4 regions of the Pantoea sp. XAF26B01_ASV70 genome follow, and region 3 is predicted to be linked to each of the others. Evidence: predicted binding sites of a transcription regulator. Region 3 holds the regulator's gene; each other region holds the start of a gene.

Region 1 (7,948 bases), 1.2 Mb from region 3:
TGCGGCAACCTGAAGAATCCCGGATATTACCGCCCGACAGCGCCAGCAACATTTATACTTGATAAACCCTCTGACCATGGAGGGAGTGAAAAAGGGTCTGACATGAAAAAGATTGATGCGATTATCAAACCATTCAAACTCGATGATGTCCGTGAAGCCTTAGCGGAAGTCGGCATCACCGGGATGACCGTGAGTGAAGTAAAGGGTTTTGGCCGCCAGAAAGGGCACACCGAGCTTTACCGCGGCGCAGAGTATATGGTCGACTTTTTACCTAAAGTGAAAATCGAGATGGTGGTGGGCGACGATATCGTTGATACCTGCGTCGAGACCATTATGCGCACTGCGCAGACCGGCAAAATCGGTGACGGTAAAATCTTTGTCTTCGACGTGGCGCGCGTGGTGCGCATCCGAACTGGCGAAGAGGATGAAGAGGCGATCTGATTATATCTTTATCAGCTCTTTATCAGCATAAAGAAGCCCGCGCTGCGGGCTTTTTTTATCGCTCAATCACATGCCTTTATGAGGTCCAAAAAGTTCGTAATGAATGCGTGTATCTGCCACGCTGGCATCACGCAGTTGCGCCACCACATGCTGCATAAAGGGCAGCGGACCGCAGAGGTAGAAGTGGGTGTCGGGTGAGGCGAGACGTGCGGAGATCGCGGTGATATCCATCAGACCCTGCGCGTCATAGCGACCGGCATCTTCAGCGGCGGGATCGCGATACCAGACCTGACTGACGAAATCGGTGAGCTGCGCGCCCGTAGCTATCACTTCCGGGCCAAATGCGTGCTGTTTGCCGTTCTCTGCTGCGTGCAGCCAGCTGACCGGCGCGCGGTGCTGGCGGGCCGCCAGGGCATGCAGCATGGCCAGCATCGGCGTCTGACCCACGCCCGCGGATATCAGCGCCACCGGGGTTGCAGCATCGACCTCAAGGAAGAAGTCGCCATGCGGTGCGGCCAGCATCAGCTCATCACCCACTTTGCCATTCTGATGCAGCCAGCCGGAGACGGTGCCCTGCGCTTCACGTTTCACCGCAATCCGGTAATCTTTGCCATTACTGAGGTGAGTAAGCGAGTACTGGCGAATCTGGTGATGTTCGAAACTGGCGGGCTGCAGATGCACCGTCAGATACTGACCCGGTTTAAAGGCCGCTACCGGGCCGCCATCTACCGGACTGAAGGTAAAGCTTTTAATCACCTCGCTCTGCTGCTCAACAGCACTGATGCGAAACGCACGAGTGCCGCGCCAGCCACCGGTTTGCTGCTCCGTCGCCTGATAAATCTCCTCTTCGCGATTAATGAACACATCTGCCAGTACGCCATAGGCCCGGCCCCAGGCTGCCAGCGCCTCTTCACCCGGATTCAGCAGCTCTTTAATGGTTGCCAGCAGATTTTCACCGACGATGGCGTATTGCGCAGGCTGAATATTCAGGCTGGTATGTTTCTGTGCAATCTTTTCCACCGCAGGCAGCAGCACGGCCAGGTTCTCCAGATTCGCGCCATAGGCGCAAATGGCGTTGAACAGCGCTTCACGCTGATCGCCATTGCGCTGGTTGTTCATATTGAAAACATTTTTGAGTTCAGGATGGTGCGACAGCATACGGTCATAGAAGTGTGCGGTAAGCGCAGGACCACAGGCGGCGATGGCAGGCAGGGTCGATTTAACCGTGGCGATAGTGTGTGCATCAAGCATAAAAGCGGCCTCTCATTTAAAGATGTATTTTAAATGCATCTTATAGCCGTCTCGCCTGTGGTGTAAATAACCCGATAAATTTCCCGGTTGTCAAAGTGGCAACTTTTTGGTGCATCCTGAGAAACCGCCGTCACATCCTGAAGAAAAATTGTGGCGTCTGAACAGGGTGAAAAGGTGTAAAAAAGCCCTGCCAGTAGCCAGCCAATCGTTTGCGTAAAAAGAGGAGGTTCACCCTACCTTCACCTGTTAAAACGGTTTACACTGTGGGCCTTCGCCCCTGAAGGGGGGTAAATACCGTCAGAAAGTTAGCTGAGTCAGGAGATCCGGATGTTAAAGCGTGATATGAACATTGCCGATTACGATGCCGAGTTGTGGCAGGCGATGGAGCAGGAGACAGTGCGTCAGGAAGAGCACATTGAACTGATTGCTTCTGAAAACTACACCAGCCCGCGTGTTATGCAGGCACAAGGTTCTCAGCTCACCAATAAATACGCTGAAGGCTATCCGGGCAAACGCTACTACGGCGGCTGTGAGTACGTTGATATCGTTGAGCAACTGGCGATCGATCGCGCAAAAGAACTGTTTGGTGCCGATTACGCTAACGTGCAGCCACACTCAGGTTCACAGGCTAACTTTGCGGTTTACACCGCGCTGCTGCAGCCGGGCGATACTATTCTGGGGATGAACCTGGCGCACGGTGGACACCTGACTCACGGCTCACCGGTTAACCTGTCGGGCAAACTCTATAATGTTGTGGCTTACGGTATCGATGAGACCGGTAAAATTGACTACGACGAACTGGCTGAACTGGCGAAAACCCACAAGCCAAAAATGATCGTTGGCGGATTCTCAGCTTACTCCGGCGTTTGCGACTGGGCGAAAATGCGCGAAATCGCGGATAGCGTAGGTGCATGGCTGTTTGTGGACATGGCACACGTTGCCGGCCTGATTGCTGCAGACGTTTACCCGAGTCCGATCCCGCATGCGCACATCGTGACCTCTACCACTCACAAAACGCTGGCGGGTCCGCGCGGTGGTATCATTCTGGCGAAAAACGGCGACGAAGATTTCTATAAGAAACTGAACTCTGCTGTCTTCCCTGGCGGTCAGGGCGGTCCTCTGATGCACGTTATCGCTGGTAAAGCGGTTGCGTTCAAAGAGGCGATGGAGCCGGAATTCAAAACCTACCAGCAGCAGGTGGCAAAAAACGCCAAAGCGATGGTTGAGGTGCTGATTGAGCGTGGCTATGACATCGTTTCTGGCGGCACGTATAACCATCTGTTCCTGATCGATCTGGTGAGCAAAAACCTGACTGGTAAAGAAGCGGATGCGGCGCTGGGCCGTGCCAACATCACGGTTAATAAAAACAGCGTGCCTAACGATCCGAAAAGCCCGTTTGTCACTTCCGGTATCCGTATCGGTACGCCAGCTGTTACCCGTCGTGGCTTCAACGAAGCGGACGTGCGTGAGCTGGCTGGCTGGATCGCGGATGTGCTGGATAACGTCAATGACGAAGCGACCATTGAGCGCACCAAAAAGAAAGTGCTGGAAATCTGCAGCCGTCTGCCGGTCTACGCTTAATCGTTAACCTGTTGTGAGACAGCATACAAAGGATGGCATCAGCCATCCTTTTTTATTGCCTGTCCTGCGGCGCTCTGCCAGAGTAGCGCCCACTCATGCTGCCAGGCAGCACTCTTGCTGGAGGGAATATGGCAATCGGCTCCGCCAGATGGCTCGGATTGGGCTACTTCACTTACTTCTTCTGTTACGGCATCTATCTGCCATTCTGGGGCGTGTGGCTGAAAGGCACCGGTCTTGATGCTGAAAAGATTGGCCTGCTGCTCGGCTGTGGCATGGTGGCACGCTTTGTCGGCAGTCTGCTTATCGCTTCTCAGGTCAAAAATCCTTCACGGTTGATTACGGCGCTGCGTCTGCTGGCGCTGATGACCTGCCTGTTCGCTGCCGGTTTCTGGGTGGGTGAGCAGTGGATGTGGCTGCTGACGGTCATGATCGGCTTTAACCTCTTTTTCTCGCCGCTGGTCCCGCTCAGCGATGCGCTGGCCGCCACCTGGACACAGCAGATAGGGCTGGCGTATGGGCCGGTCAGGCTGTGGGGTTCGCTGGCCTTTGTAATCAGCTCGGCGTTAACCGGCGTGCTGGTCAGTGCTTACTCTTCAAACGCCATTCTGCTGCTGCTTTCCGTCGGCGTCATCTCTATGCTGGCAGGCATGATGCTGTCACCCGCCACCCAGCCACAGGGTAATGAACGGCAGGGCGCGGCGGGCGGCGGCTGGCAGGTGTGGCGTGAATTGCTGCGTGAGAATGCGGTATGGCGATTTATGCTCTGCGTAACACTGCTGCAGGGTGCGCACGCCGCCTATTACGGCTTCAGTGCTATCTGGTGGCAGGAGAGTGGCTATTCCGCCTCCACGGTGGGTTATCTCTGGTCGCTGGGCGTGGTGGCCGAAATCGTCGTGTTTGCCCTGAGCAACCGGTTGTTCCGCCGCTGGAGCGCGCGCGATCTGCTGCTGCTTTCGGGCATTTGTGCGTTGATCCGCTGGAGTCTGATGGGCGCCACTACCGCGCTGCCGCTGCTGATTGTGGCGCAAATCCTCCACTGTGGCAGCTTCACCGTCTGTCATCTGGCGGCGATGCGTTTTATTGCGGCGCGTCAGGGAGCGGAAGTGATCCGTCTGCAGTCGCTCTATTCCGCGCTGGCGATGGGGGGTGGCATTGCGATAATGACCATGATCTGCGGCGTGCTGTTCGCTCATCTGCAGGGGCATCTGTTCTGGGTGATGGCACTGGTGGCGCTGCCCGCGCTATTTCTGCGTCCCGGCTACGACTCCAGTAAATAACGAATCCGCTGCTGATGGTGTAACGTCAGCGGCAGTTCCGCATGCACCAGCGGCGGGGAGAAGAGTGGCAGCGAGGTGGGGTAGGGCGAAATGATGATGTCCACATCCCGCGGTGCGCCATCCCGCTGAAACTGTTTCACGTCCTGATAGGTAATATTGATCGGCAGCAGCGTGATCTCCCGGATCTGCTGCTCCACATCCTGCTCCAGATCGGTATCGTCACCCGTCAGAATCAGCACCTGCTTCTCCTGCAACGCATTCTCCTGCATCAGCCAGGCACCAAAAATAACGGTAATTAAGCTCACCTCTTCCGGGCTGAACGCAATCCCGTATTGCTGCTCAAACGCCTGCAGCGCCTGCTGAGTGGTGCGCAACAGGCGGGGATAGAGGCGGCTGACATCCAGCGCCACGCTGTTGTCGATGCCGATAGTGAAGTGGGTGCGATCCAGCGCCTGTGCCAGATGAGGATAGAGCTGGTTAAGCAGCTCGTCGCGATCAGCAAAAGTGATGTCGGCACACCGTTCAAAGTCATTAATTAACTGCTGGGTCGCAGCCATTAACTGCTGCTCAGCAGGATGGGCAATCGCATCCACGACAGGCGTATGTATCTGGCTGAACAGCAGTGTCCAGAAGTCGGTTTCACTGACGGGCGGCGCAAGGTGGCAGCGTTTGCGCCAGTGGTGAATCACATCCTCGGCAGCCTGCCGCTCAGCCTTCTGCTGCAGCCAGTGACACTGCGCTTCACTGAACAGCACCGGCTGGCGCTGGCACAATCCATATTTCATGAAAATCTGCAGAAAAAGCCGGTCGCGTTCGCTGAAATCGCGCTTCAGACGCAGGCTACAGTGCTGGATCAGCGCCTGTAAATTGGTCTCATCCCACAGCGCCTTCTCAATCTTCATCACCTTCAGGCGCTGACGCAGGGGAGCTGCAAAATGGTCGCAGACGAAATCCTGCGATAAACGCAAACTGCGTCGCAGGTTGTGCAGCAGACAGAGGCGCCGATCCAACTCTGTGCCATGAAGACGAAAGCTGCCATCAACCATCTGATGCAATTCCAGCTGGTGATATCGCTGTATCTCAAGGCCCACATCCGCGATATCCTGTCGGGCAACAGCAGGATCGACGCCATTCAGCTGGCAGACTTTTTCAAGCGTAAGCACGGGTGTCGGCAGAAACAGCAGCAATAAAAGATGGCACTGACGCTGTGAGCGGGTGAAGAGTGGTGCCAAAGGGGTAGCAGAACTCATCAATCAGGTTTCCAGCAGGCTATTTTGAGCTAAGAATAGTCAACCCCGTCAGCGCCTGCGCGGTTTACGCGGTTTATTTGCCGGAGGTTTAAGGCGGGTCACAAAATTTTGTTACTTATAGATTCTTTTCATCGGGAACGTTACTTTATAACATTATGAAACGCACACTCTTTGCCCTCTTGATGGTCTTAAGTCCGGCTGTAATGGCACATCCTCACAGCTTCATCGATATGAAAACCGAACTGGTGGCGCAGGATGAAACCTTTACCGGATTAAAGATGACCTGGACCATGGATGAGATTACCTCCGCCGATCTGCTTTACGACGCGGGCGAGGCGAAACCAGGCAGCGTGGTGTGGAAGAAGCTGGCGGCAGGCGTGATGGCGAACGTGCTGGGCCAGCACTACTTTTCTGAAATCTGGCACAACCAACAGCGGGTAAAGTTTTTGAATCTGCCAACCGAATACAACCTGTCACGTAACGGCCATAAAGCGGTGCTGGAATTTATTCTGCCGCTGGCGGAACCCCCGAAGCTGACCGGGCAGCGCTTTGAGATCCTGACTTTTGATCCCACCTATTTCGTCGATATGTTCTATGACAATCCCGGTGCGTTAACGCTGCCGACGGCGCTGCAGGCGCGCTGCAAGTTCGCGCTGAACACGCCAAAGCCCAATGATTCACTTAAGCAGTATGCGCTGTCGCTGGATAAAGCCGACGCGCCTGCAGAGGAGATGGATTTAGGCCGCCAGTTTGCCCAGACGGTGATACTGACATGTCAGTAATCTCCACACCGTTACGGGCTTCCCGCCTCTGGCCGCTGTGGCTGATGGCGGGCGTGCTGCTGAGCAGCGCATTGCTGGTCTGGCTCTACTGGCCGCAGATTCTGATGCAGAGCGTACTGTGGCAAAAAGATCTGCATCGGCAGATGACTCAGCTGCTACAGCAGGTTGCGGAGCAGCCCCACCAGGCAGGCATTTCGCTGGTGATATTCAGCCTGCTTTATGGCGTACTGCACGCGCTGGGGCCGGGCCATGGCAAAGTGGTGATCGCGACCTTTCTGGCAACCCATCCCACCAGAGTGAAAACCAGTATCAGGCTGACGCTGCTCGCCTCACTGCTGCAGGGTTCGGTGGCGATTGCCCTGGTGACGGTGATGCTGGTACTACTGAAAACGTCATCGCGACAGCTGCATCTCAGCAGTTTCTGGCTGGAGAAGGGCAGTTATCTGTTGGTGATCGGGCTGGGCGTGATGATCGGTTATCGGGCGCTGCGTTCGCTGTGGCGGACATTGCGTCCGCGTCCGGCCCCGGTATTTCGCGCCTTCAAACCTCACCATCAGCATGACGATCAGTGCGGATGTGGACACGCGCATCTTCCGACACCGCAGCAGATGAGCGGCAATCTCAGCGTGAAAACCCAGCTGCTGGTGGTGGTGTCGATGGGATTACGTCCCTGTTCCGGCGCGATTATGATGCTGCTGTTTGCCAAAGTGATTGGTGTCTATGGCTGGGGGGTTATCTCTGCTGCAGTGATGGCGCTGGGCACGGCACTGACCATTTCGGCGATTGGCCTGCTGGTTCAGCAGGCGCGCACGGTGGCACAACGGCTGGCACAGCCTGGCGTTGCCGCAGGCATGACGCGACTGCTGATCCCCGCGCTGGCCTTAACCGGCAGCCTGATTTTAATCGTAGCGGGTATCGCGCTATGGCAGTCAGCGCAGATGACGCTGGGTGGCGGAATTCGACCTTTCTGAATAAAAGCGCAGCGGAAATAAAATTGCCGCTGCGCTCTTCTCTTCGTTAATTATCTCTGAATTCATCTCTTTATTTTTTTCTCTGGCTGGTTTAGTGGTGAAATGACTATTCCCTGTCTACGCTGATAATACCAAAACGGCATTCCGCCGTCGGGATGATAAAAGATCAAGACCGCTTTCTGTTTATTGCGAGGAGTATATTTCATGGCTGATACCCGTATTAATAATGGCTACACCGAAACGCTGGCGACCGGGCCTGCTGGATTGCCGTTAAAACGTATTTCCTGGAGCGCCGTGTTTGCCGGTGTCATTTGTGCGTTGATCGTTCACATTATTCTGACGCTGCTGGGAACCGCCATTGGTGCAACAACCATTGATCCGATGAAAGAACAGAA
Region 2 (7,948 bases), 1.5 Mb from region 3:
TGATTGAGATCTTCAGCCGCGCTATTGAGCGCATCTTGCTGCTCTGGCGGACAATTTACTCTCAACGAACGACCAAAAATTTGTAAATCTACCGGTTGTGCAGACATGCCACCTTCCTGACTGATTACTTCGCTCGCAACTCCCTTAGCAGTCAATGGCTTGGGAGGCGGGCAACTATATAGACCCACGAAATAAGATACAACCCCTTTTCTGGAAACCTTGAGGCAGCTAGTGGTAGCATAACACGAACTTATTCTGCCAACGACGATGAAAACTTATGTCCTTACAGAACGCAACCCCCGATTACAACGCGCTCGCGGCGGTGCTCTCACAGCAGGGCGTTGGAATGACGCCCGCAGAAATGCACGGCCTGCTGAGCGGGATCCTCTGCGGTGGTAACCAGGACACCAGCTGGAAGACGCTGGTACACGATCTGGCTAACGAAGGCATGGCGTTTTCACACACTCTTGCCGTGCCGCTGGCGGAACTACACGAGCATACGGCGACTACGCTGGAAGATGAAGGCTTCCTGTTTCAGCTGCTGCTGCCTGCTGACGACGACATCACTGTATTTGACCGTGCCGACGCGCTGGCGGGCTGGGTTAACCATTTTCTGCTCGGCCTGGGCGTAACACAGCCTAAACTGGATAAAGTCACCGGCGAAACCGGCGAAGCAATCGATGATCTGCGCACCATCGCACAGCTCGGTTACGAAGAAGATGAAGACCAGGAGGAGCTGGAGCAGTCGCTGGAGGAGGTGATTGAGTATGTACGTGTCGCCGCGCTGCTGTGCCACGATACGTTCACCCGCCCGCAGCCAACCGCGCCAGAAGTGCAAAAACCGACGCTACACTAATTTCAGGTCAACGAGTTTAACCGGTCAGTTTACAGGGAGTGCAGAGATGATTTCACTGGAACGATTCCTGCAGCGTCGTCAGGCGCTGCTGGCGAAGATGGTGCCTGGCAGCGCAGCGTTAATCTTTGCTGCGCCAGAAGTGATGCGCAGTAATGACACCGAATATCCGTTCCGCCAGAGCAGCGACTTCTGGTATTTCACCGGTTTTAACGAGCCGCAGGCGTTGCTGGTGCTGATCAAAAGCGATGAGAATCATAACCACAGCGTGTTGTTTAATCGCGTGCGCGATCCTGCGGCGGAAACCTGGTCTGGCCGTCGCCTGGGTCAGGAGGCCGCACCCGACAAACTGGGCGTCGATCGCGCTTTACCCTGGAATGATATTGGTGACCAGCTGCACCTGCTGCTGAATGGCCTGGATGTGGTTTACCATGCGCAGGGCGAATATGCCCACGCGGACACACTGGTGTTCAGCGCGCTGGATAAGCTGCGTCGCGGCTTCCGCCAGCATCTCAGTGCGCCCGATACCCTCACTGACTGGCGTCCCTGGGTGCATGAGATGCGCCTGTTTAAAGATGCGGATGAGATTGAACTGTTACGTCGCGCCGGGAAAATCAGTGCACTGGCGCATACCCGCGCCATGCAAGCCTGTCGGCCAGGCCTGTTCGAGTATCAGCTCGAAGGGGAAATTCAGCACGAATTTAACCGTCACGGTGCGCGTTTTCCCTCCTATAACACCATTGTGGGTGCCGGAGTTAACGGCTGCATTCTGCACTACACCGAAAACGAAAGCGAAATGCGCGACGGCGATCTGGTGCTGATCGATGCAGGCTGTGAGTTCCACGGCTATGCAGGCGATATCACCCGCACCTTCCCGGTTAACGGCAAATTCAGCCCGGCGCAGCGCGCGATTTATGACATCGTGCTGGCTTGCCTCAATCGCTCGCTTGAACTGTTCCGGCCGGGCATCAGCATTCGTGAAGTGAATGATGAAGTGGTGCGCATCCTGGTCACCGGGCTGGTGGAGCTGGGCATCCTGGAGGGCGACGTCGATACATTGATCGCCGAGGAAGTCCATCGTCAGTTCTATATGCATGGCCTGGGCCACTGGCTGGGACTGGATGTTCACGATGTCGGCCACTACGGCACCCCGAGCCGCGACCGCGTACTGGAGCCGGGCATGGTGTTAACCGTCGAGCCGGGTCTTTATATCGCACCGGATGCCGACGTGCCCGCGCAGTATCGCGGCATTGGTATCCGAATCGAAGATGACATTGTGATCACTGAAGATGGCATTGAAAATCTCACCGACAGCGTCGTGAAAGAGGCGGATGAGATTGAAGCACTGATGGCGGCGGCAAAACAGGCATGACGATTCTGATTGCCGGTGGCGGCATGACCGGGGCGACGCTGGCGATGGCGATCTCCCATCTGACCCAGGGCACACTGCCGGTAACGCTGATTGAAAGCAGCGAGCCTGGCAGTCGGGCGCATCCCGGTTTCGATGGCCGCGCTATTGCGCTCTCTGCCGGTACCTGCCAGCAGCTTGCGGACATCAATCTGTGGCAGCACATCGCCCGTTGTGCCACGCCGATTACCGACATCCATGTCTCCGATCGCGGTCACGCCGGTTTTGTGTCGCTGGCGGCGTCTGACTACGCTATTCCGGCGCTGGGACAGGTTGTCGAGCTGTTTGACGTCGGTCAGCGTCTGTTTGCGGAACTGAAAAAAGCACCCGGCGTAACGCTGCGCTGTCCGGCTCGTGTCATCCAGGCTAACCGCCATGAGCAGCAGGTTGAGGTGACGCTGGACAGTGGCGAACAACTCAGCGGCAAACTGCTGGTGGCGGCGGATGGCACGCGCTCTGCGCTGGCGGCTTCGTGCGGCATTCAGTGGCAAAGAGACGACTATGAACAGCTTGCCGTGATTGCCAATGTCTCCACCGCGCTGCCTCATCAGGGCCGGGCATTTGAACGTTTTACCGAACATGGCCCGCTGGCGCTGTTGCCGATGTCCGGCAATCGCCTGTCGCTGGTCTGGTGTCATCCGGTTTCGCAGCGTGAACGCATTGAGCAGTGGAGCGAGGCCGAATTCCTCAGCCAGCTGCAGCGTGCCTTTGGCTGGCGGCTGGGGAAATTCACCCACACCGGCCAGCGTGAGTATTACCCGCTGGCGCTGCACCGGGCGATGTCGCCAGTGACGCATCGCGTGGCGGTAGTGGGCAATGCGGCGCAGACGCTACATCCGATTGCCGGGCAGGGCTTCAACCTGGGCCTGCGCGATGTGATGTCGCTGGCTGAAACGCTGGCAGCCGCCCATCGGCAGCAGCAGGACCCCGGCAGCTATGCGGTGCTGCATCATTATCAGCAGCGTCGTCAGCCCGACCGCGCCGCCACCATCGGTATCACCGACGGACTGGTTCGCGTCTTTGCGAATCGCTATGGCCCGCTGGTGGCAGGACGTAACCTGGGCCTGCTGGCGATGGATCATCTGCCGTGGTTAAGAAATCAACTGGCTGAGCGCACGCTTGGCTGGGTTAAGCGTTAATAAAGAGGCTCAGATGCAAACTTTTGATGTGGTGATTGCCGGTGGCGGTATGGTGGGACTGGCGGTGGCCTGCGGCTTGCAGGGCAGCGGACTGCGCATCGCCGTACTGGAAAAATCACCGGAGCCACCGCTGGCGCTGAGTGCGTCACCGTCAGTTCGCGTGTCGGCAATCAATGCCGCCAGCGAACGGCTGCTGCAGAAGCTGGATGTCTGGTCGACCATTCTCTCGCTGCGCGCCAGCGCTTATCACGGCATGGAAGTATGGGATAAGGACAGCTTCGGCTCCATCGCCTTTGATGATGAGCAGCAGGGCCTGTCGCATCTGGGACATATCATCGAAAACCCGGTGATCCACAATGCGCTCTGGCAACGTGCCAGCGCCTGCAGCGACGTGACGATAATGGCACCTTCGCAGTTACAGCAGGTCGCGTTTGGTGACAACGAAGCCTTTGTTACTCTGCAGGATGGCAGCATGTTAAGTGCGCGATTAATGATTGCCGCTGACGGCGCTAACTCCTGGCTACGCAACAAAGCCGATATTCCGCTGACCTTCTGGGATTACGATCACCATGCGTTAGTGGCTAATGTCCGCACTGAGAAGCCGCACGACGCAGTAGCGCGCCAGGTGTTCCATGGCGACGGCATTCTGGCTTTCCTGCCGATGCAGGATCCGCATCTCAGTTCCATCGTCTGGTCGCTCTCGCCGCAGGAAGCGAGCCGTCTGGAAACCATGCCGGAAGCGCTGTTCAATCAGCAGCTCTCGGTGGCGTTTGATATGCGGCTCGGCCTGTGCCAGCTGGAAAGCGAGCGCAAATCGTTTCCGCTGGTGGCGCGCTATGCCCGCAACTTCGCGGCACACCGTCTGGCGCTGGTGGGCGATGCGGCTCACACCATTCATCCGCTGGCGGGTCAGGGCGTTAACCTTGGGTTTATGGATGCCGCCGAGCTGATCGGTGAGATTCGCCGTCTGCATCAGCAGGGCAAAGATATTGGTCAGCACCTCTATCTGCGTCGCTATGAGCGCAGCCGTAAGCACAGCGCCGCAATGATGCTGGCGGGAATGCAGGGCTTCCGTGAAATGTTCGCAGGCAATAATCCGGCGAAAAAATTGCTGCGCGACGTGGGTCTGAAACTGGCTGACCGCCTGCCGGGTGTTAAACCCATGATGCTGAAGCAGGCGATGGGGCTGAATGATCTGCCCGCCTGGCTACGCTAAATTCGCCCTTCTGATAAGCCAGCTTCTGCTGGCTTTTTTTACGCCTGACACCGCTCTGCACCACAAAAAGGCAACGCTGCACCAGCACAGGTCTTCGTTTGATTTATTCTAATTTTGCGGGCGAATTCGCATTACTTTTTCTCATTCTTCTGTCCGCTGGGCGCGGGATTTTTTTAACATCCTGAATGCCATCCCGCATAAATTTGCTGCGTATATTTAAATTCCCTGCATTTATTGCGCGATTAATCACAAAATTGCAGTTTTATATCCTGTTGGTAGCCGTTCCTGGTTAGGCTGTGCCTCTGCTTTCGACCCCGGTTTGCTTATGGTTAATCGTCAGATTCGGTGGTAACGTCAGCCCTAAGAGAACGTTTGCGTCGGCACTGAATTCCGGCGCACTTTTGCACTCACTCGCTTCTGCACAGGATGGTTATGACTCAGCAAACACCTCTGTTTGAACAGCATCAGGCCTGCGGTGCCCGCATGGTGGATTTTCATGGCTGGATGATGCCGCTGCACTATGGCTCCCAGATGGATGAACATCATGTGGTGCGCACCGACGCCGGTATGTTTGATGTCTCTCACATGACCATCGTCGACCTGACAGGCCCGCGTACCCGTGAATTCCTGCGCTACCTGCTGGCAAATGATGTGGCAAAACTGACCCAGCCAGGCAAAGCGCTCTACACCGGGATGCTGAATGCCTCGGGTGGCGTCATTGACGATTTAATTGTTTACTTTATGAGCGAAGAGTTCTTCCGGCTGGTGGTGAACTCTGCCACCCGTGAAAACGATCTCGCCTGGATCACGCAACACGCGCAGGGCTATGGCATTACTCTGACGGAACGCGACGACCTGGCGCTGATTGCCGTGCAGGGTCCGCAGGCGCAGCAGAAGGCTCAGACGCTGTTCAGCGAGGAGCAGCGTCAGGCCGTTGCCGGCATGAAGCCATTTTTCGGCGTGCAGGCGGGCGACCTGTTTATCGCCACCACCGGCTATACCGGCGAAGCGGGATATGAGATTGCTATGCCTGCAGAGGAGGCGGCCGATTTCTGGCAGCGTCTTCTGGCTGCTGGCGTTAAACCTGCCGGACTGGGCGCACGTGACACGCTGCGTCTGGAAGCGGGTATGAATCTGTATGGTCAGGAGATGGATGAAGGCGTTTCACCGCTGGCTGCCAACATGGGCTGGACGGTCTGCTGGGAACCTGCTGACCGCGATTTCATCGGCCGGGAAGCGCTGGAACTGCAGCGTGAACGCGGTACCGAAAAGCTGGTGGGGCTGATCCTCACTGAAAAAGGGGTGCTGCGTAACGGCTTGCCGGTGCGTTTCACCGATGACCAGGGGCAGCCGCAGGAGGGGATCATCACCAGTGGCTCTTTCTCACCGACGCTGGGTTGCAGCATCGCCCTGGCGCGCGTACCGGCCTCAGTCGGCAGCACCGCCATCGTTGAGATCCGTAACCGCCAGATGCCGGTCCAGGTTACCCGTCCCGTTTTTGTCCGCGCCGGTAAACCGGTCGCTCAGTAAATTTTATTCAGGAGAAATGGCCAATGAGCAATGTGCCGAATACGTTGAAGTACCGCGACAGCCACGAGTGGGTGCGCAAAGAAGAAGATGGCAGCTACACCGTGGGTATCACTGAACACGCGCAGGAGCTACTGGGCGACATGGTGTTTGTCGATCTGCCGGAAGTGGGCGCGACGTTTGCCGCTGGTGAAGAGTGCGCGGTCGCGGAATCCGTTAAAGCGGCTTCAGATATCTATGCGCCGATCAGCGGTGAGATTGTGGCGGTCAACGAAGCACTGACTGACTCACCGGAGCAGGTCAACAGCGAGCCTTATGAAGGCGGCTGGTTATTCAAAATCAAAGCCAGCGACGCGTCTGAAATCGACACGCTGCTGGATGCGGATGCTTACAAAGCCTCCATCGACGAGTAGTCGTCAGGCGGCCTCACACAGAGGCCGCAGATTTATGTTTGCTCTCCGGTTCCCCCAGCCCGATTCAGGATTTACTGCTAATGACTCAGACTCTCAGCCAGCTTGAACACAACGGTGCATTCATTGAGCGCCATATCGGTCCTTCACCTGAGCAGCAGGCGCAGATGCTTGACGCTATTGGTGCCCGTTCGCTGGAAGCGTTAATCAGCACGATTGTGCCGGCAGACATTCAGCTGCCAGGCCCGCCAGCGGTTGGCGAAGCCGCCACTGAACAGCAGGCTCTGGCCGAACTGAAAGCGATTGCCAGCCAGAATCTGCGTTACAAATCCTGGATCGGTATGGGATACAGCGCGGTGATCACCCCGCCGGTCATCCTGCGTAATATGCTGGAGAATCCGGGCTGGTACACCGCCTATACTCCGTATCAGCCCGAGGTCTCCCAGGGCCGTCTGGAAGCGCTGCTGAACTTCCAGCAGCTGACGCTGGATCTTACCGGCATGGATATCGCGTCCGCCTCACTACTGGACGAAGCAACCGCTGCCGCTGAAGCGATGGCGATGGCAAAACGCGTCAGTAAGCTCAAAAATGCCAATAAATTCTTCATTGCCGATGATATCCATCCGCAGACGCTGGATGTGGTCCGCACCCGTGCGGAGACGTTCGGTTTCGAACTGATTATTGATAGCGCGGACAAAGCACCCGATCATGACGACCTGTTTGGTGTGCTGCTGCAACAGGTGGGCACTACCGGCGAAGCGCACGATTACAGCGCGCTGATTGCCGGACTGAAAGCCCGCAAAGTGGTGGTCAGCGTGGCGGCGGACTTTATGTCGCTGGTGTTACTGGAAGCGCCAGGCAAACAGGGTGCAGATATTGTCTTTGGTTCAGCTCAGCGCTTCGGCGTGCCAATGGGCTACGGCGGCCCTCACGCGGCATTCTTCGCCAGCCGCGACGAGCATAAACGCTCTATGCCAGGCCGTATCATTGGTGTTTCACGTGATGCGGCGGGCAACACGGCGCTGCGTATGGCGATGCAGACCCGTGAACAACATATCCGCCGTGAAAAGGCCAACTCCAACATCTGTACGTCGCAGGTGCTGCTGGCAAACATCGCCGGTCTCTATGCGGTGTTCCACGGCCCGGCGGGCCTGAAACGCATTGCCTCACGCATTCATCGCTTCACCAACATTCTGGCGGCTGGGCTGCAACAGGGCGGCCTGAAGCTGCGCCATCAGCACTGGTTCGATACGCTGACGGTGGAAGTGGCGGATAAAGCCGCCGTGCTGAACCGCGCCCTGAGCTTTGGCGTTAACCTGCGTAGCGACATCCATAACGCCGTGGGCATCACGCTGGATGAAACCACCTGCCGCGAAGATATTCTGGCGCTGTTTG
Region 3 (7,948 bases):
CTGGCAGCGAAACAGAGTCCTAACTGCAGTGTATTCTGCAACGCGGCGGCTTTACCGGTAGCGGTCGGAAAGGGCATCAGCGCACTGGACACCACAATCGGATAGATCGCGCCGTTAGCCAGCGCCATACCGCAGAACGGTACCATCAGACTCACCAGCGTGCTGCTGCCAGCAAGCGCAACAGCAAACAGCGCCAGAATGCTCAGGCTGTAGACGGCCAGCAGCCAGGGCAGCAACTGTGCGCCGTTAAAGCGGTTGAGCAGGGTGCGACAGCCGAAGCCACCAATTAAAAAGGCGAGCGTCTGGGGCACATAACTCAGACCGATATCGGCGGGCGACAGACCCAGATCCGCCAGAATAAAGGGCGATCCGGTCAGCCAGGCAAAGAAGCTGGCTGAGCAGGCGGAGTAGATCAGCACGTTGCCGCTGTAGACCCGTGATTTAAGCAGCGTGAAAAAGCCGGGCTGCGCACCTTTTTCTCCCGCGGCCTTGCGCACGGTGGGCAGACGCAGCGTGGTCAGAATCAACGCCACCGCAATCAGGGTCAGCACCAGGAAAATCGAACGCCAGTGGAAGTGGCCGATCAGCCAGGCACCCAGTAGCGGAGCCAGCGCCGGAGAGAGCGCAACCAGCGGCATAATGGTGGCAAAGACTTTGTTAGCGCGCGCTGCAGGGTAGCGATCCACCACCAGCGCCTGCCAGCTTACGGCAGCGGCACAGACGCCAATCGCCTGGACAAAACGCAGCGCCAGCATCAGATAGATATCATTCACCCACAGCATGCCTGCGCAGCCAGCGCCAAACATGGCCAGTCCGGACAGCAGCACCGGTTTACGACCGATGCGATCGGAAAGCGGTCCCCAGAAGAGCTGACCCACGGCGAAGCCGCCCAGGAAGAGACTCATACTGGCGCTGATCAGACCGGGTGAAGTGTTAAAGGTTTGCTGCATCGCACCAAAGGCGGGCAGGTACATATCAGTGGCTAAAAAGCCCAGCATGCTCAGCAGGGCAAGGTAGGGCATAAACCCTTTATTCGACAGCATCTGATTCTCATTTTTGCAGGATAAACGCGGCAGAGTGTAAAAGGTGCGTTTGCTGCTGTGAAACGGTAATATTTGCCGATTGCTGTTAAAATTTTTGAAGGCAGATTATGTGGTCAGAATATGCATTAGAGGTGGTTGACGCTGTCGCCCGTGGAGGAAGCTTCAGCGCCGCCGCGCAGGAGTTACATCGGGTGCCCTCTGCCATCAGCTATACGGTGCGTCAGCTGGAAAACTGGCTGGCGGTACCGCTGTTTGAACGGCAGCATCGCGAAGTGGTTCTGACCCCGGCGGGTGAGCATTTTGTCCGGGAAGGGCGCAGCGTCATCAAAAAAATGCTTGCCACCCGGCGACAGTGTCAGCAGCTGGCTAACGGCTGGCGCGGCCAGCTAAGCATAGCCGTTGACCGTATCGCTAAACCTCAGCGCACCCGACAACTGGTCAAAGATTTCTATCGCCACTTTCCCGATATGGAGCTGATTATCAGCTATGAAGTCTTTAACGGCGTCTGGGATGCGCTGGCCGATGGCCGGGTGGAAGTGGCGATTGGTGCCACTCAGGCGATACCGGTGGGCGGACGCTTTGCTTTTCGGGATATGGGCACGCTTAACTGGCGCTGCGTGGTTGCGCCCGACCATCCTCTGACACAGGCGAGCCAGATAGATGATGACACGCTGCGGAGCTGGCCCTCCCTTGTGCTGGAAGATACTTCTCGCGCACTGCCGCGTCGTATGACATGGACGCTGGATAACCAGCGCCGGCTGGTGGTGCCGGAGTGGCAAACCGGGCTGGAGTGCGTGCAGGCGGGATTGTGTGTGGCGATGGTGCCCGGTCACCTGGCCAGGCCACTGCTCGACAGCGGCGAGCTGGTTGAACTGACGCTGCCGGTGGCGTTTCCGGACAGTCCATGCTGCGTCAGCTGGGCAGAAGATCGCGCATCACCCGCGACAGGCTGGTTGCTCAGCTATCTGGGTGATGCGCAAACGCTTAATCAGGAGTGGTTAAGCGAGCATTAACGGCGATAGTCGCGGAACGGGCCATCGGCCACGGAACGGCGCTCAATCAGCGTGGGATGGACCTCAATCGTTTGTGACACTTCGCGCTTACTGGTAATGCGGTCCAGCAGCATTTCCAGCGCTTTCTCACCCAGCTGGGCTTTAGGCTGATGCACCGTGGTCAGGGCCGGTGCAAAATAGCGGGCGTTGCGCACGTTGTCATAGCCGATCACCGAAATATCCTGGGGGACGCGCAAACCCATCTCGTCGGCGGCGCAAATCGCGCCCATCGCCATGATGTCACCGCCACAGAACACCGCCGTCGGACGCTGCTTCTGCGACAGGATCTGCTGCATCGCCTGATAGCCCGACTCCGGCTCAAAGTCACCCTGCACAATCCACTCGGCGCGTGGCTGAATACCCGCTTCTTCCATCGCCTTCAGGAAACCGGCATGACGTCCGCCACCGGTGTTACGCTCCATCTGGCCGGGGATTGCACCAATATCCCGGTGTCCGCGTTCAATCAGATAGCGTCCCGCCAGATAGCCGCCCTGGAAAGCATTATCCAGTACCGTGTCGGTGAAGTCGGCGCGCGACTCGCCCCAGTCCATCACCACCATCGGGATATTGCGGTTCTCTTCCAGCATCTGCAGCAGATCGTCCGGATATTCAGAGCACATCACCAGCAGCCCATCGACGCGTTTCTGCGCCATCATGCTGAGATAGGCGCGCTGTTTTTGCAGATCGTTATGCGCATTACCCAGAATCAGCGTATAGCCTTTGTCAAAGCAGTGATTTTCAACCGCTTCGATAATTTCAGCGAAATAGGGCGCTTCGCTGGAGGTGGCAAGCAGGCCCAGCGTTTTGGTGTGGTTCACTTTCAGGCTGCGCGCCACGGCGCTCGGCGAGTAGTGCAGTTCTTTAATCGCCTGCCAGACCGCGTTGCGCGTCTCTTCAGCCACAAAGCGGGTTTTATTGATGACGTGCGAAACGGTGGTCGTTGAGACGCCAGCGCGTTTCGCCACATCTTTAATTGTTGCCATGAAAATCGGACTCCGGTGCTTATCTAACTCTATGATAAGCGTAGTGTTAAACGTTTGCGTCTGCTCAGGGTTTTTTCCGCAAAAATGCAGCTTTTAAGGCCAGTCAACAGGCCGCTGGCGGCGTAAAAGCGCCTGAAAACGTGCGCAAACGGAATCAGGGTTGCGCGCGTTGCGCAACAAAGGCGGGATTCTAACAAGGCTGAACGGATAAAACGAGATTTTTACCGGGCCCTGTGGGAAAATGCGATACCCCTACTGATTGTGTGACTAAGGAGCAAGCAATGAGTACCGATCTTAAACTGGCTTTAATGACCACCGCGGGCTGTCTGCTGATGATTGTGGCCTTTAGTTTTACCGCTATTCTGCACTAAAAAAAAAGCCGGGATTATCCCGGCTCTCTTCTGGTTGTTCTGCTGCTCAGCGTATGGTTTTTGGCGTCATCACCCGACGGGCACCAATATAGTGGCGCTGCCAGTAATCTTCTCCTAAAGCGCTGATCTGAATATCTTTGCCGGTGCGTGGCGACTGGATAAACTTGCCATCACCCAGGTAAACGCCGACATGGTCCGCAGTACCACGACCATTGATACGGAAGAAGACCAGATCGCCTTTCTCCAGCGACTCACGCTTGATCGGCGCGGCGTCACGCAGGTGGTACATCTCGTTAGCGGTACGTGGGATCTTAAACTTCACCAGATCTTTATAGGCGTACCAGACCAGGCCGCTGCAATCGAAACCGGTATGGGGAGAGGTGCCGCCCCACTGATAGGGTTTACCCAACTGACCCATCAGCTTGGTCATCGCGGTTTCGCGGGCCTTCTGGTAGCGCTGACGGTGAGATTTGCTCATCTTAATCGTGCCGGTCTCGCTGGTGGTGACCTCAGCGGTTTTCAGCAGGCGCTGATGACCATAACGTTTTTTCTCTTTGTTCTTACTGAGACGGGCGGTTTTTAGCGAGGTCTTCTTAGCAGGCGTCTGTTTCGCGGTGAGTTCGACTTTTTTCAGTTTTTTTGTTTTTAGTTTTTGAACCGGGCTGAGGCGAGTCTTTTTCGTCACCGTTTTGACCGGGCGACGCTTGCGACGCTCATCGTCGCGCGCACTCTTTTTCTCTGCTTTATGCGTACTGACGTTCACCGGCGCGTGAGGCGACGCAGCGGCGATGTTGAAAAACAGTTGCGCAAAGGCCAGCATGAAAAACGTAATGATTAAACGCATAGTCCGTTGATTAGTTAAGTTGTCAGGGCCACTACGCACCGCGACAAAGTTGAGATTAATCTGATCCAGGATCAGCGCCCAGGCCATTCTAGTCCAGTTCTTTTAAAAACTGTAATGCCTTTTAATATTAATCTTTGCAACCCACGCAATTGTGCTGAAAATGAACATTTTCAGCGTCTTATATCAACGAAATTATTACGAATTATTAATCTGTTACCTGCTGTTAATAATCAGGAATTCAGGTGTTCCGGAGCAGGACTTAACAATGATGGCGATTTAATCGGGCAGCGATCAAAATCTCGTTTTCAGTCACGCTGCGAAGTCGCTACAATAAACAAACACGATGTGACGAATTAAGGAAGGCAATTATGAGTACTGTAGAAAAAATTCAGCGCCAGATCGCAGAAAACCCGATCCTGCTGTACATGAAAGGTTCCCCGAAACTGCCAAGCTGCGGTTTCTCTGCACAGGCGGTGCAGGCGCTGTCAGCCTGCGGTGAGCGTTTTGCTTACGTGGATATTCTGCAGAACCCGGACATTCGTGCCGAGATGCCGAAATTCGCTAACTGGCCAACTTTCCCGCAGCTGTGGGTCGATGGCGAGCTGGTCGGTGGATGCGACATCATCGTTGAGATGTTACAGCGTGGTGAACTGCAGACGCTGATCAAAGAGACCGCAGAAAAATTTAAAGAAGCAGAATAAAAAAAGGCCGACATCACGTCGGCCTTTTTCATTGCGGCATCCCTTATGCGGATGTCGTGGCTTCTGCATCGCCTTCCGCGAAGGGCAGTGGCCAGCCGCCTAACCGTTTCCAGCGGTTCACCAGCTCGCAGAACAGCGTTGCCGTCTGCTGAGTGTCATAGAGCGCAGAATGCGCCTGCGTACTGTCAAACTCCATGCCCGCCGCAATACAGGCCTTCGCCAGCACCGTCTGCCCTAAAACCAGCCCGCTCAGGGCCGCGGTGTCAAAGGTGGCAAACGGGTGAAACGGGTTGCGCTTCAGGCTGGCTCGTTCCGCCGCCGCTGACATAAAGTTCAGGTCGAAGGTGGCATTGTGCGCCACCATGATGGCGCGATTGCAGCCGCTGTCTTTAATGCCCTTGCGCACCATTTTGAAAATGGCGTGCAGCGCCTCATATTCACTGACCGCGCCGCGCAGCGGATTGCTGGGATCGATGCCGGTAAAGGCCAGGGCTTCGGGATGCAGCAGCGACCCGACAAAAGGTTCGACGTTGAAATGCAGCGTCTGGTCAATCTGAATCCATCCCTCTTCATCCATCTTCAGCGTGATAGCGGCAATCTCCAGTAACGCATCGGTTTGCGCATTGAAACCCGCGGTTTCAACGTCGATCACCACCGGATAGAAGCCACGGAAACGTTGATTGAGTGCATTAGGGGAATTCGATTCAGACATCAGGATCTCGTTGCAGAAAAAGGGCAGCGCGTATTATGGCAAAAAACGGGGCCGGGTGCAGCAGATGAAGCGCAGAGAAGGGGATTCAGCCCACCCGACCGGGCAGGCTGACAGGCAGGTTTAGTTGCCGAGGCCGTTACCGGCATCTTTGTTTTCGATCAGCTCGATTTTGTAACCATCGGGATCTTCAACAAAGGCAATAATGGTGGAGCCGCCTTTAACCGGGCCAGCTTCACGCGTCACATTGCCGCCATCTTTGCGGATACGTTCGCAGGCCGCTGCTGCGTCATCAACGCCCAGCGCAATATGACCATAGGCATCACCGAGGTCATACTTATCGACGCCCCAGTTGTAGGTCAGTTCGATCACCGCACCTTCGCTCTCGTCGGTGTAGCCAACAAATGCCAGGGTATATTTGTATTCGGTGTTTTCGCTCTGACGCAACACGCGCATGCCCAGCACACGGGTGTAGAAATCGATTGAACGTTGCAGATCGCCAACGCGCAGCATGGTATGAAGTAAACGCATAACATCCTCTTTTAAATAAAACGCCATCGCCCGATGACTCAGGCGCTAAGTATAGCGATGAAAATCGCTATTGAATAATGGCTGCCGTCATCATCCCGGACGGCAGCCCGAACCGGTTACAGCGTTGGGTAGTCGATATAACCTTCCGCGCCGCCGCCGTAGAAGCTTTCCGGACGCTGTGGATTGAGTGGGGCGTCCTGCTGCAGACGCTCAACCAGATCCGGGTTAGCAATGTAATCGCGACCAAACGCAACCGCATCGATCAGACCGCGACCAATCAGGTCATCCGCTTTCTCAACGGTATAGGCACCGGCACCAATGATGGCACCCGGGAAGAGATCACGCACTTTCTGACGGAAAGCGTCGGTATAAGGCTGACCGCCGGCCCAGTCTGGCTCAGAGAGGTGCAGATAGGCGATGTTGCGTTTTGCCAGCTCGCCGATATACCACAGCGCCGCTTCCTCTTCATCCGGGCCGTTGTCCAGATTCTGGAAGCTGCCGATAGGTGAGACGCGAATACCAATGCGATCGGCTGACCAGTTAGCGATCACCGCATCAACCACTTCCAGCGCAAAGCGACCGCGTTTTTCGATGCTGCCGCCATATTCATCAGTACGCTGGTTTGAGCCTGGTGCCAGGAACTGGTGCATCAGGTAACCGTGCGCCGAGTGCAGCTCAAGCAGGTCAAAGTCCGCTTCACGCGCGTTGGCCGCAGCCTGGCCAAAATCTGCCACGATCTGCTTAATCTCTGGCACTGTCAGCTCACGCGGCGTTGAGGTATCTTCGCGATAGACGCTGCCATCTTCAGCACGCAGTGAGGTACGGGTGCCAGCGGCAATCGCCGATGGAGCAACCGGTGCTTTGCCTTCCGGCTGCACGCTGTTATGTGAGATACGACCGGTGTGCCATAACTGTACTGCGGTGTGACCGCCAGCCTGATGCACGCCTTCGTTAATCGCTTTCCACGCTGCAATCTGTGGCTGAGTATGTAAGCCTGGCGCACCGGCATAGCCTTTCGCCTGGAAAGAGATCTGGGTCGCTTCGGTGATGATCAAACCGGCGCTGGCGCGCTGGCGATAATATTCAGCCATCATCGGGGTAGGGATGTCGCCTGGCTCAATGCTGCGCAGACGGGTCAGTGGCGCCATAAATACGCGGTTTGGGACGGTAATTGCACCGACTTTTAGCGGACGAAACAGCTGGGTACTCGCCATAATAGCTCCTGATTAGTAGACCAGTCGTCTACAAACATGTTTTTTAAAAATCAGCGGCGTTCAAGCCACTGTTCGATGGTACTCAATGCCAGACGCAGTGGCTGCGCCTCGCGGGAAATTTTGCTCTGCAGACTGGCACCCAGCCACAGCAGCGACAGCAATTCCGCCATCTGCGCGGGGGGCTGCGGCAGGCTCAGCGACTCCTGCTGCTCTGCGGCAATCAGGGTCCGGGCGTAGAGTGCCGTGATCTTTCCGGCACCCTGCTGCAGTGCATCACGCATTGGTTCTGAGAGATCGCACACCTCAGCGGAAACTTTGACGCCCAGACAGCCTACGATGTGGCCCTGCTGAACAAACAGATCAACGGCAGCACGAAAGTGGTTAAGCAGACGCTCACGCGGCGTGCCTTCGGTCTGGTTAAGCTGCAACGCCACATCCTGCAGGAAACGCGCAAAATAGCGCTCCAGTAACGCCACGCCAAACGCCTCTTTAGAACGGAA
Region 4 (7,948 bases), 1.5 Mb from region 3:
TTGAGGTTATGGATGTTACATCAGGCTGATCAGGATAAAGATGCAGGTAGGTCAGATACCAGTACATAACAGCCTGACCGCCTACAGTAATAACCGGTGACGGAAGTTGTCCGGCGTTATCAATAAGATAACGGTTGAGTTTAAGGATCTGTTCTTCTGGAGGAATAGCGTGCAATGTCATAAAAAAAGCCCACCTGTATGATGAGCTTATTTTACTACCTGGCTGATTTCAGCACGGCGTGACATCAGAAAAATGCGAGGCTGCGTCCACTTTTTGCAGGCACAATACCCTGAGGACGTTTTTCAAGCACGCGGCCTGGAGCCTGACCATTTCGGACGGCTTCAACACGCTCCTGATACTCGCGCTGATGTCTGATTTTTGCTTCCTGGGCTGACATACTATTCACCGCTGAAATGTCTGGCATTAATCTGTTGCTCAAATATACGTCACCCCATTTACGCTTGCAATCGCTGGCATCTCAATGGATATGGATGGGGACATCAGGCCACCTGACTCCTCCATAAAATACCGGTGACGGCGGTCCGCGAAATAATTCATGCTGTGGCAAGGCGGCAAATGCGTGAGTCCCCAGGAGCTGACATCAGTCAGTGACTGGGATGAGCAAAAGCAGCCAACGCCGCCACAGTGCGAAGTATGACGGCGGATAATTCTGGCCTAACAATTGGTGAGTAAACTCCCCTCATCTTTCTGAAGGAGATCAGCCATGCGCGTGTTACTGGTTGAAGATGATGAAATGATCGGCGCGAACCTGCAGCAGGCATTGGAGGGGGCGGGCTGGTCGGTGGACTGGGTGCGTGATGGCATCTATGCCCAGAATGCCTGGAGCGAAGGCGGCTACAGCTGCGTGCTGCTCGATCTCGGCTTACCGCGCGATGATGGCCTGCAGGTACTGCGCCGGGCGCGCGGGCGTGGCGACGCCACGCCGGTGCTGATTCTTACCGCACGCGACACGGTGGCGCAGCGGATTCAGGGACTCGACAGCGGCGCTGACGACTACCTGCTTAAACCGTTCGATTTACAGGAAGTTATGGCCCGGATGCGCGCGATTACCCGACGCAGCCACGGCGCAGCAGACTCGGTGCTGGGCAGCGGCGATGTGCAGCTGGATATGATGACCCGCGAAGTGCTCTACAAAGGACAGCGCGAGCAGCTTACGGCGCGCGAATATGCCCTGCTCTACGCCCTGCTGGAGCGGCCAGGCGCTATTCTGTCGCGCGAGCAGCTGGAAAATCGCATCTATGGCTGGGGCGATGAAGTCAGCAGCAATGCGGTGGATGTTCTGATCCACGGGATGCGCCGCAAGCTGGATAACGACGTGATCCGCAATGTGCGCGGACTGGGCTGGCGGGTACCGGCAATATGAAACCCTTCACCTTTATGCGTTCATTACGCAACAAATTACTCTCTACGCTGCTGATTATTCATCTGCTGATGATCGGCGGCGTCACGTGGTATTTCTTCAGCTGCTACGGCGATATGGTCGGCACCATGAAGGACGATCAGCTGGCAAAAATCGCTGATGCCTGGTCCACCAATAAACAGATGCCCGCCCTGATGCCGATGCTTATTGCGCCTGACAAGGCGAAGAGCGCCTTTGTGGTGCAGCTGTGGGACGACCGGGGTCAGTTACGAGCCAGCTCATGGCCGGAGCTGCAGGCTCCGCTGCAAAATCAACGGGGCTATCGCGACGTGCATGTGGGTCAGTGCGATGACTGCGAATGGCGCATCTATACCCGGCCCGGCTTACCTGGCAGCGAGATAAAAACTATCCAGGTGATGCACAACCTCAGCTACATGAAGGCATTGATGGTCAAGCGGGCGCTGTCAGCGATCATTCCGTTGATCCTGATGATGCCGCTTTCACTGCTGGTGATCTGGCTGGTGGTGCGCAAGATCACCCGGGATCTGCAGGTCGCTTCGCGTCAGATTGCCGCGCAGGAGACGCACCATCCGCACAATGTCTCACCCGAAGGCTTGCCGGATGAGATCCTGCCGCTGGTGGCCGCCTACAACTCGCTGCTGAGTAAGTTGCGTGAGGCCTGGTCGTCGCAGCGTCAGTTCCTGGAAGATGCGGCGCATGAGCTACGCACGCCGGTAACAGCGGTGACCTTGCAGCTGGAAAACCTGCGTCAGCATATCCAGCCAGGCGAAGCGAGCCGGCAGTTCAGCCAGCTGGAAGCGGGCGTCACACGCACCCGTCATCTGGTCACGCAGTTACTTAATGTCTCGCGTCAGGATGACCAGAGCGTGGTCGCCAGCGTCGAGCATATCGAACTGGACGATCTGCTGAAAGAGAGCATTGAGCAGCTGATGGTAGTGGCAGATAAACGCGGCATCGATATCGGCTTTAATGGCTCCACGCAGTATCGTCTGCAGGCCAGCCGTTCCGAGCTGCGCAGCCTGTTCGATAACCTGATTGGTAACGCCATGTTGCACACGCCGGAGGGCAGCCTGGTCGATGTGCTGCTGCATCGGGTCGCAGGTAAAACAGTGGTCGATATTGTCGATAACGGGCCAGGCATGCCGGAATCCTTTATCGAACGCGCCTTTGACCGTTTTACCCGTTCACCTGACGTTAAAGCCCAGGGCAGCGGGCTGGGATTATCCATTGTGCGCAACGTCGCACAGAAGCATCAGATTCACGTCGCCCTTTCCAATTGCATGACGCCACAGGGTGCCATTTGTGGTTTGCAGGTTCGCGTCACCCTTCCCTGATCCCGCCCGTTTGATCACGAACCAGACAACGTAAACGGTTGCCTGGTTCCGTTCGATCCTGGTCATTATTGTGAAGCGCATCACATTTTAGCTGAATTGTAATGCAACACTTTTTGACAAACGTGAGCAAAATCTATTTTCTATCGATCTGTTACAGGCACGCTACGCGGGCTGAAGAACTGGCTGTTATTTGCTGTGAAACCCTCATTCCCATCAAGGGACCGATTTCTCTCTGACTGCGTCTGCTGTGCGGCGGTCAAAAGCATGTGGCTGATAATAATGAAATTTAAAACGTTGATAGCAGGTGCCGTGCTGGCATGTTCATTGAGTGGCGCTGCGCAGGCCGCTGAAAGCGATCCGCAGTATGTCTCCGACTGGTGGCATCAGAGCGTTAACGTGGTAGGCAGCTACCACACCCGTTTCGGACCGCAGTTTAACAACGACGTTTATCTGGAATATGAAGCGTTTGCGAAGAAGGACTGGTTCGATTTTTATGGCTACCTCGATCTGACCAACTTCTTCGGCGCAGGCAACAGCAACGCCAACGGCATTTTTGATCACGGTTCACCGATGTTTATGGAGATTGAGCCGCGCTTCTCTATCGACAAACTGACCGGCACCAGCCTGGCGTTTGGTCCGTTCAAAGAGTGGTATTTCGCTAACAACTACATCTACGACATGGGCCGCAACAGCGATAGCCGCCAGAACACCTGGTATATGGGTCTGGGCACCGATATCGATACGCACAGCGATGTCGGTCTGTCGCTGAACGTCTACGCCAAATATCAGTGGGAAAACTACGGTGCGGCGAATGAAAACAGCTGGGATGGCTATCGCTTCAAGGTGAAATACTTCGTGCCAATCACCACACTGTGGGGCGGTAATCTGGGCTATGTGGGCTTCACCAACTTCGACTGGGGTTCCGATCTCCGCGATAAAGGCGGTTCATCACGCACCAGCAACTCCATCGCCTCCAGTCACATTCTGTCACTGGGTTACGATCACTGGCACTTCTCTGCGGTGGCGCGTTACTTCCACAACGGCGGACAGTGGGCGGATGGTCAGGAGCTGAATTTCGGCAACGGGCCGTTTGAAGTGAAATCGACTGGCTGGGGTTACTACCTGGTGGCGGGTTATAACTTCTGATTACGTGCGGCGGCCTGAATAGCGCCGCCGCGCTTTAATCCGGGCAGTTGCCATTAATTAATACGGCGCCGCAAATTGCGACGCCGACTGGCCCGATTATTCCTGCGGCTTCTCGACATTGATGCGCCACGGAATGTTGAACTTATCAATGAACATCGCGAATCCGTTCGACCAGAACGTCTCCTGCCACTCAGTTGTCACCTTGCCGCCTGCCGACAGTTTCTCAAACCAGGCTTTACCCTTTTCGACATCGTTAGTTGAGAGACTGACCGCGTAACCGGCATGCTCGGACGCTGGCGGCTGATCGGTGTTGCCATCGCTCAGCATCAGCTCACCGTCACCAATACGCAGCTGGGCATGCATGATCTTTTCTGGCGGCTGCGGCGCGGCAGACTGATCGCCGACCTGCTCACCCTGATCCGGCATATCACCGAATTTCATTTTAGAGAGCAACTCTCCCCCGGTCGCCTGCAGGTAAAAGTCGATAGCCTCTTCGCAACGGCCATAGAGAAACAGATAAGGACTGACTTGCATCGTAACCTCTATATTTGTCGGGTGGATTTTTTTCAGTACCTTAACAGTGTAGACGATCGACTTTACTCGCTGATTTTACTGGCAATAACGGCGAAAGAGTTGTGCCATATAACTGCTCATTGGGGTCAGCGTCGTGTCTTTGCGCTGGATCAGATAGAAGATCGCTTTCGGCAGGGGTTCGTCGAGCGCCAGCGCCACCAGCGACCGACCCAGAATCGGGTCGTCAATGACGTCGACCGACAGAATACTGATGAAATCGCTTTGCGCCACCAGGCTGGTGCAGGCCATAAAGGTTTCACAGGTCACCACGATTTTGGGTGCCATGCCGCGTTCGCCAAACAGATCGTGCAACAAGCGGTAGTAACTGCCTTTGGGCGTTGGCATCGTCCAGTCCGCCTGCTGTAACTCCGCCAGAGAACGCGCCTTTTCCAGCGGATGGCCTTTGCGCACCACCACCTTGTACTCGCGCTCCATCATCCGCTCATACATCAGCTCCTGATCGAGATGGCTCTGATCGTAGGTATTAATAGTGAAATCGAGCGCGCCCTGACGCAGTTCATGCACCATCGACACCAGCTGGCCTTCGACGATGCGCACCTTCACCAGCGGATATTCGCGATGAAACTGATTAATCACCTGCGGCATAATGGTGCGCGCCACGCTGCCACCGACGCCGATATTCACCTGACCGCCACCCAGTCCCAGCCGCTGCTGGATATCCTCTTCGGCGACCCGCAGTTCTGCCAGCACCAGGCTGGCATGCCGAAAAAAGTTATCACCGATATCGGTTAACACCACGCCCTGCTGACGGCGGATAAACAGCTTTGCCCCCAGCTCGCGTTCCAGTTCCTGAATCGCTTTGGTTAACGCCGGTTGTGACAGCCCGGAAAGACGGCTTGCCGCCCGGATACTGCCCTGTCGCGCCACGTCAACGAAGGCGCGCAGCTGATGAAGCTTGAGATTGGCAGACATAATTTTGCGATAACCGTTGTTTATCAGTCACAAGATATTCGCATCTTATGCCGGTCAATACCATTGTGTAGATTCGGAGCAATGCATAAAAAATCAACAACGAGGAGAGAGCCGATGAAACCCCTTTCAGACCACGTCAGCACCCGGCTGCCACAGCTGCAACAGTGGCGTCGCGACTTCCATCACTATGCCGAATCGGGCTGGCTGGAGTTCCGTACCGCCACCTTAGTCGCTGAAGAGCTGCATAAGCTCGGTTATCAACTGAAGCTCGGCCGTGAAGTGATCGATGCCGATGCGCGGATGGGCTTGCCCGACGACACCGTGCTGAAGCAGCAGGAAGTGCGCGCGCTGCAACAGGGCGCGCTGCCGCAGTGGATCAGCCACTTCTCGGGCGGATTCTGCGGCATCGTGGCAACGCTCGAGACCGGCCGTCCTGGCCCGGTGATGGGCTTCCGCGTCGATATGGATGCCCTGGATCTCAACGAGAGCCAGGCTGACGATCATCTGCCGCAGCGTGAAGGGTTCGCCTCCTGCAACGCAGGCATGATGCACGCCTGCGGGCATGACGGCCACACCACCATCGGGCTGGGTCTCGCCTCGGTGCTGATGGCGATGAAAGATCAGCTCAGCGGTACGATTAAACTGATCTTCCAGCCCGCCGAAGAGGGTGTGCGCGGCGCCAAAGCGATGGTGGCGGCGGGCGTGGTCGATGACGTTGATCGCTTCACCGCGATTCACATCGGCACCGGCGTGCCGGCAGGCGAAGTGGTGTGCGGCAGCGACAGCTTCCTCGCCACTACCAAGCTGGATGTTCACTTTACCGGCGTCGGTGCCCATGCGGGCGGTCGTCCTGAAGAGGGGCGCAATGCCCTGCTGGCCGCCGCACAGGCAACGCTGGCGCTGCATGGTTTAACCCAGCACAGCGGCGGCGTGGCACGGGTCAACGTGGGCGTGCTGCAGGCGGGAACCGGCCGCAACGTGGTAGCCGACGGCGCCCTGCTGAAAGTCGAAACCCGTGGCGTGACCAATCAGGTCAACGACGACATCTATCAGCAGGCGCTGCGGGTGATTGCCGGTGCGGCGGCGATGTATGGCGTTGAGCAGCAGGTCTCGCTGATGGGGGCCGCGCGCAGCTGTACCCCGACGCAGCCATGGGTTGATTTCATCCATCAGCAGGCGGACGCGCTCGGTATCTTCAACTCCGTGGTCGATCGTAAAGCGCAGGCGGCGGGTTCGGAAGATGCGACCTACATGATGGAACGGGTAAAGCAGCGCGGCGGTCAGGCCTCTTACGTCATTTTTGGCTGTGAGCTGGCGGCGGGTCACCACAATGCGAAATTCGACTTTGATGAGCGGGTGATGCCGGACGCCATCACGCTGCTGGCGACGCTGGCGCTGAACCAGGCGCAGTATGGGGGCTCACGATGATGGAAGACTTTATTGCCGACTATATCGCTCGTCATCAGCTTCGTTTCAGCACGTTCAGTGACGCCATCTGGGACACACCGGAGACCCGCTTTGCCGAAACCCGCTCGTCAGCCCTGCTTTCTGATGCGCTGGCAGAAGAGGGATTCAGAGTGGAACGCGGCGTGGGTGGCATCGATACGGCGTTTATCGCCAGTGCGGGCAGCGGCAAGCCGGTGATTGCCATCCTTGGCGAGTTCGATGCGCTGGCGGGCCTGAGTCAGCAGGCGGGCTGCGCCCGGCCACAACCGCTGGAAGCCAACGGCAACGGACACGGCTGCGGTCACAACCTGCTCGGCACGGCAGGTGTTGCGGCGGCCTGCGCCGCGAAAGCCTGGATGGAACAGCATCACACGGGCGGCACGGTTCGCTTTTACGGCTGCCCTGGCGAAGAAGGCGGTTCGGGCAAGACTTTTATGGTGCGCGAAGGGCTGTTTGACGACGTTGATGCCGCCGTGACCTGGCATCCGGAGGGGTTCAGCGGCATGTTCAATCTGCGCACCCTCGCCAATATTCAGGCGGCGTTCAGCTTCAAAGGGGTTGCGGCGCACGCGGCCAATTCTCCCCATCTGGGCCGAAGCGCCCTGGATGCCGTCACGCTGATGAATACCGGGGCCAATTTTCTGCGCGAGCATATTGTTCAGGAGGCACGTCTGCACTACGCCATCACCAACAGCGGCGGTGTTTCGCCAAACGTGGTGCAGGCCGATGCGGAGGTGCTCTACCTGATCCGCGCCCCGGAACTGCCACAGGCGCAGGCGATCTATGAACGGGTGATCAATATCGCCAGGGGTGCAGCGCTGATGACCGACACCACGCTGACCGTACGTTTTGACAAAGCCTGCTCGGATTACGTCCCGAATCGCGCGCTGGAAGCGGTCATGGAGCGTTATTTGCATCAGTTTGGTTTGCCCGACTACAGCGACGAAGAACGCGCGTTTGCGGCTGAACTGCGTGCCACGCTCACTGATGACGATCTGCGCAATGCCCGGCTCAATGCCGCCCGAACCGGTAGTGAAGCCGGTCACGCCTGGGCTGAACAACTGGGCGACAAGCTGTTTATGGATGAGGTCGCGCCCTATGCGGTCACACGTG

What was found. The regulator PurR, encoded in region 3, represses purine synthesis genes. The targets are predictions, from matches to a motif close to CANGCAAACGTTTGCNTG.
Region 1: a site for PurR is predicted at 1,891-1,908, ahead of glyA (serine hydroxymethyltransferase). Genes of this name have one in related genera too.
Region 2: a site for PurR is predicted at 4,978-4,995, ahead of gcvT (glycine cleavage system aminomethyltransferase GcvT). Genes of this name have one in related genera too.
Region 4: a site for PurR is predicted at 2,765-2,782, ahead of ACX8ZY_RS18155 (nucleoside-specific channel-forming protein Tsx). Genes of this name have one in related genera too.

Annotation. Positions count from the first base shown of each region.
Region 1 is NZ_CM137251.1:1,141,186-1,149,133, forward strand. Features, by position in the region: gene glnB (nitrogen regulatory protein P-II) at 103-441, shown strand; gene hmpA (NO-inducible flavohemoprotein) at 508-1,692, opposite strand; gene glyA (serine hydroxymethyltransferase) at 2,020-3,273, shown strand; gene ACX8ZY_RS05550 (3-phenylpropionate MFS transporter) at 3,402-4,550, shown strand; gene csiE (stationary phase inducible protein CsiE) at 4,532-5,800, opposite strand; gene ACX8ZY_RS05560 (DUF1007 family protein) at 5,956-6,582, shown strand; gene ACX8ZY_RS05565 (nickel/cobalt transporter) at 6,573-7,553, shown strand; gene ACX8ZY_RS05570 (TIGR04086 family membrane protein) at 7,758-7,948, shown strand, end outside.
Region 2 is NZ_CM137251.1:863,527-871,474, forward strand. Features, by position in the region: gene zapA (cell division protein ZapA) at 1-107, opposite strand, end outside; gene ACX8ZY_RS04155 (YecA/YgfB family protein) at 278-856, shown strand; gene pepP (Xaa-Pro aminopeptidase) at 903-2,225, shown strand; gene ubiH (2-octaprenyl-6-methoxyphenyl hydroxylase) at 2,222-3,400, shown strand; gene ubiI (FAD-dependent 2-octaprenylphenol hydroxylase) at 3,414-4,616, shown strand; gene gcvT (glycine cleavage system aminomethyltransferase GcvT) at 5,049-6,146, shown strand; gene gcvH (glycine cleavage system protein GcvH) at 6,170-6,556, shown strand; gene gcvP (aminomethyl-transferring glycine dehydrogenase) at 6,637-7,948, shown strand, end outside.
Region 3 is NZ_CM137251.1:2,370,779-2,378,726, reverse strand. Features, by position in the region: gene punC (purine nucleoside transporter PunC) at 1-1,043, opposite strand, end outside; gene punR (DNA-binding transcriptional activator PunR) at 1,151-2,056, shown strand; gene purR (HTH-type transcriptional repressor PurR) at 2,053-3,078, opposite strand; gene cydH (cytochrome bd-I oxidase subunit CydH) at 3,360-3,449, shown strand; gene ACX8ZY_RS11115 (C40 family peptidase) at 3,496-4,293, opposite strand; gene ACX8ZY_RS11110 (Grx4 family monothiol glutaredoxin) at 4,659-4,994, shown strand; gene rnt (ribonuclease T) at 5,038-5,706, opposite strand; gene gloA (lactoylglutathione lyase) at 5,827-6,234, opposite strand; gene nemA (alkene reductase) at 6,351-7,448, opposite strand; gene ACX8ZY_RS11090 (TetR/AcrR family transcriptional regulator) at 7,499-7,948, opposite strand, start outside.
Region 4 is NZ_CM137251.1:3,833,289-3,841,236, forward strand. Features, by position in the region: gene ACX8ZY_RS18140 (hypothetical protein) at 1-181, opposite strand, end outside; gene ACX8ZY_RS18145 (response regulator) at 726-1,385, shown strand; gene ACX8ZY_RS18150 (sensor histidine kinase) at 1,382-2,737, shown strand; gene ACX8ZY_RS18155 (nucleoside-specific channel-forming protein Tsx) at 3,017-3,883, shown strand; gene yjdN (VOC family metalloprotein YjdN) at 3,980-4,417, opposite strand; gene ACX8ZY_RS18165 (LysR family transcriptional regulator) at 4,493-5,389, opposite strand; gene ACX8ZY_RS18170 (M20 family metallo-hydrolase) at 5,504-6,817, shown strand; gene ACX8ZY_RS18175 (M20 family metallopeptidase) at 6,814-7,948, shown strand, end outside.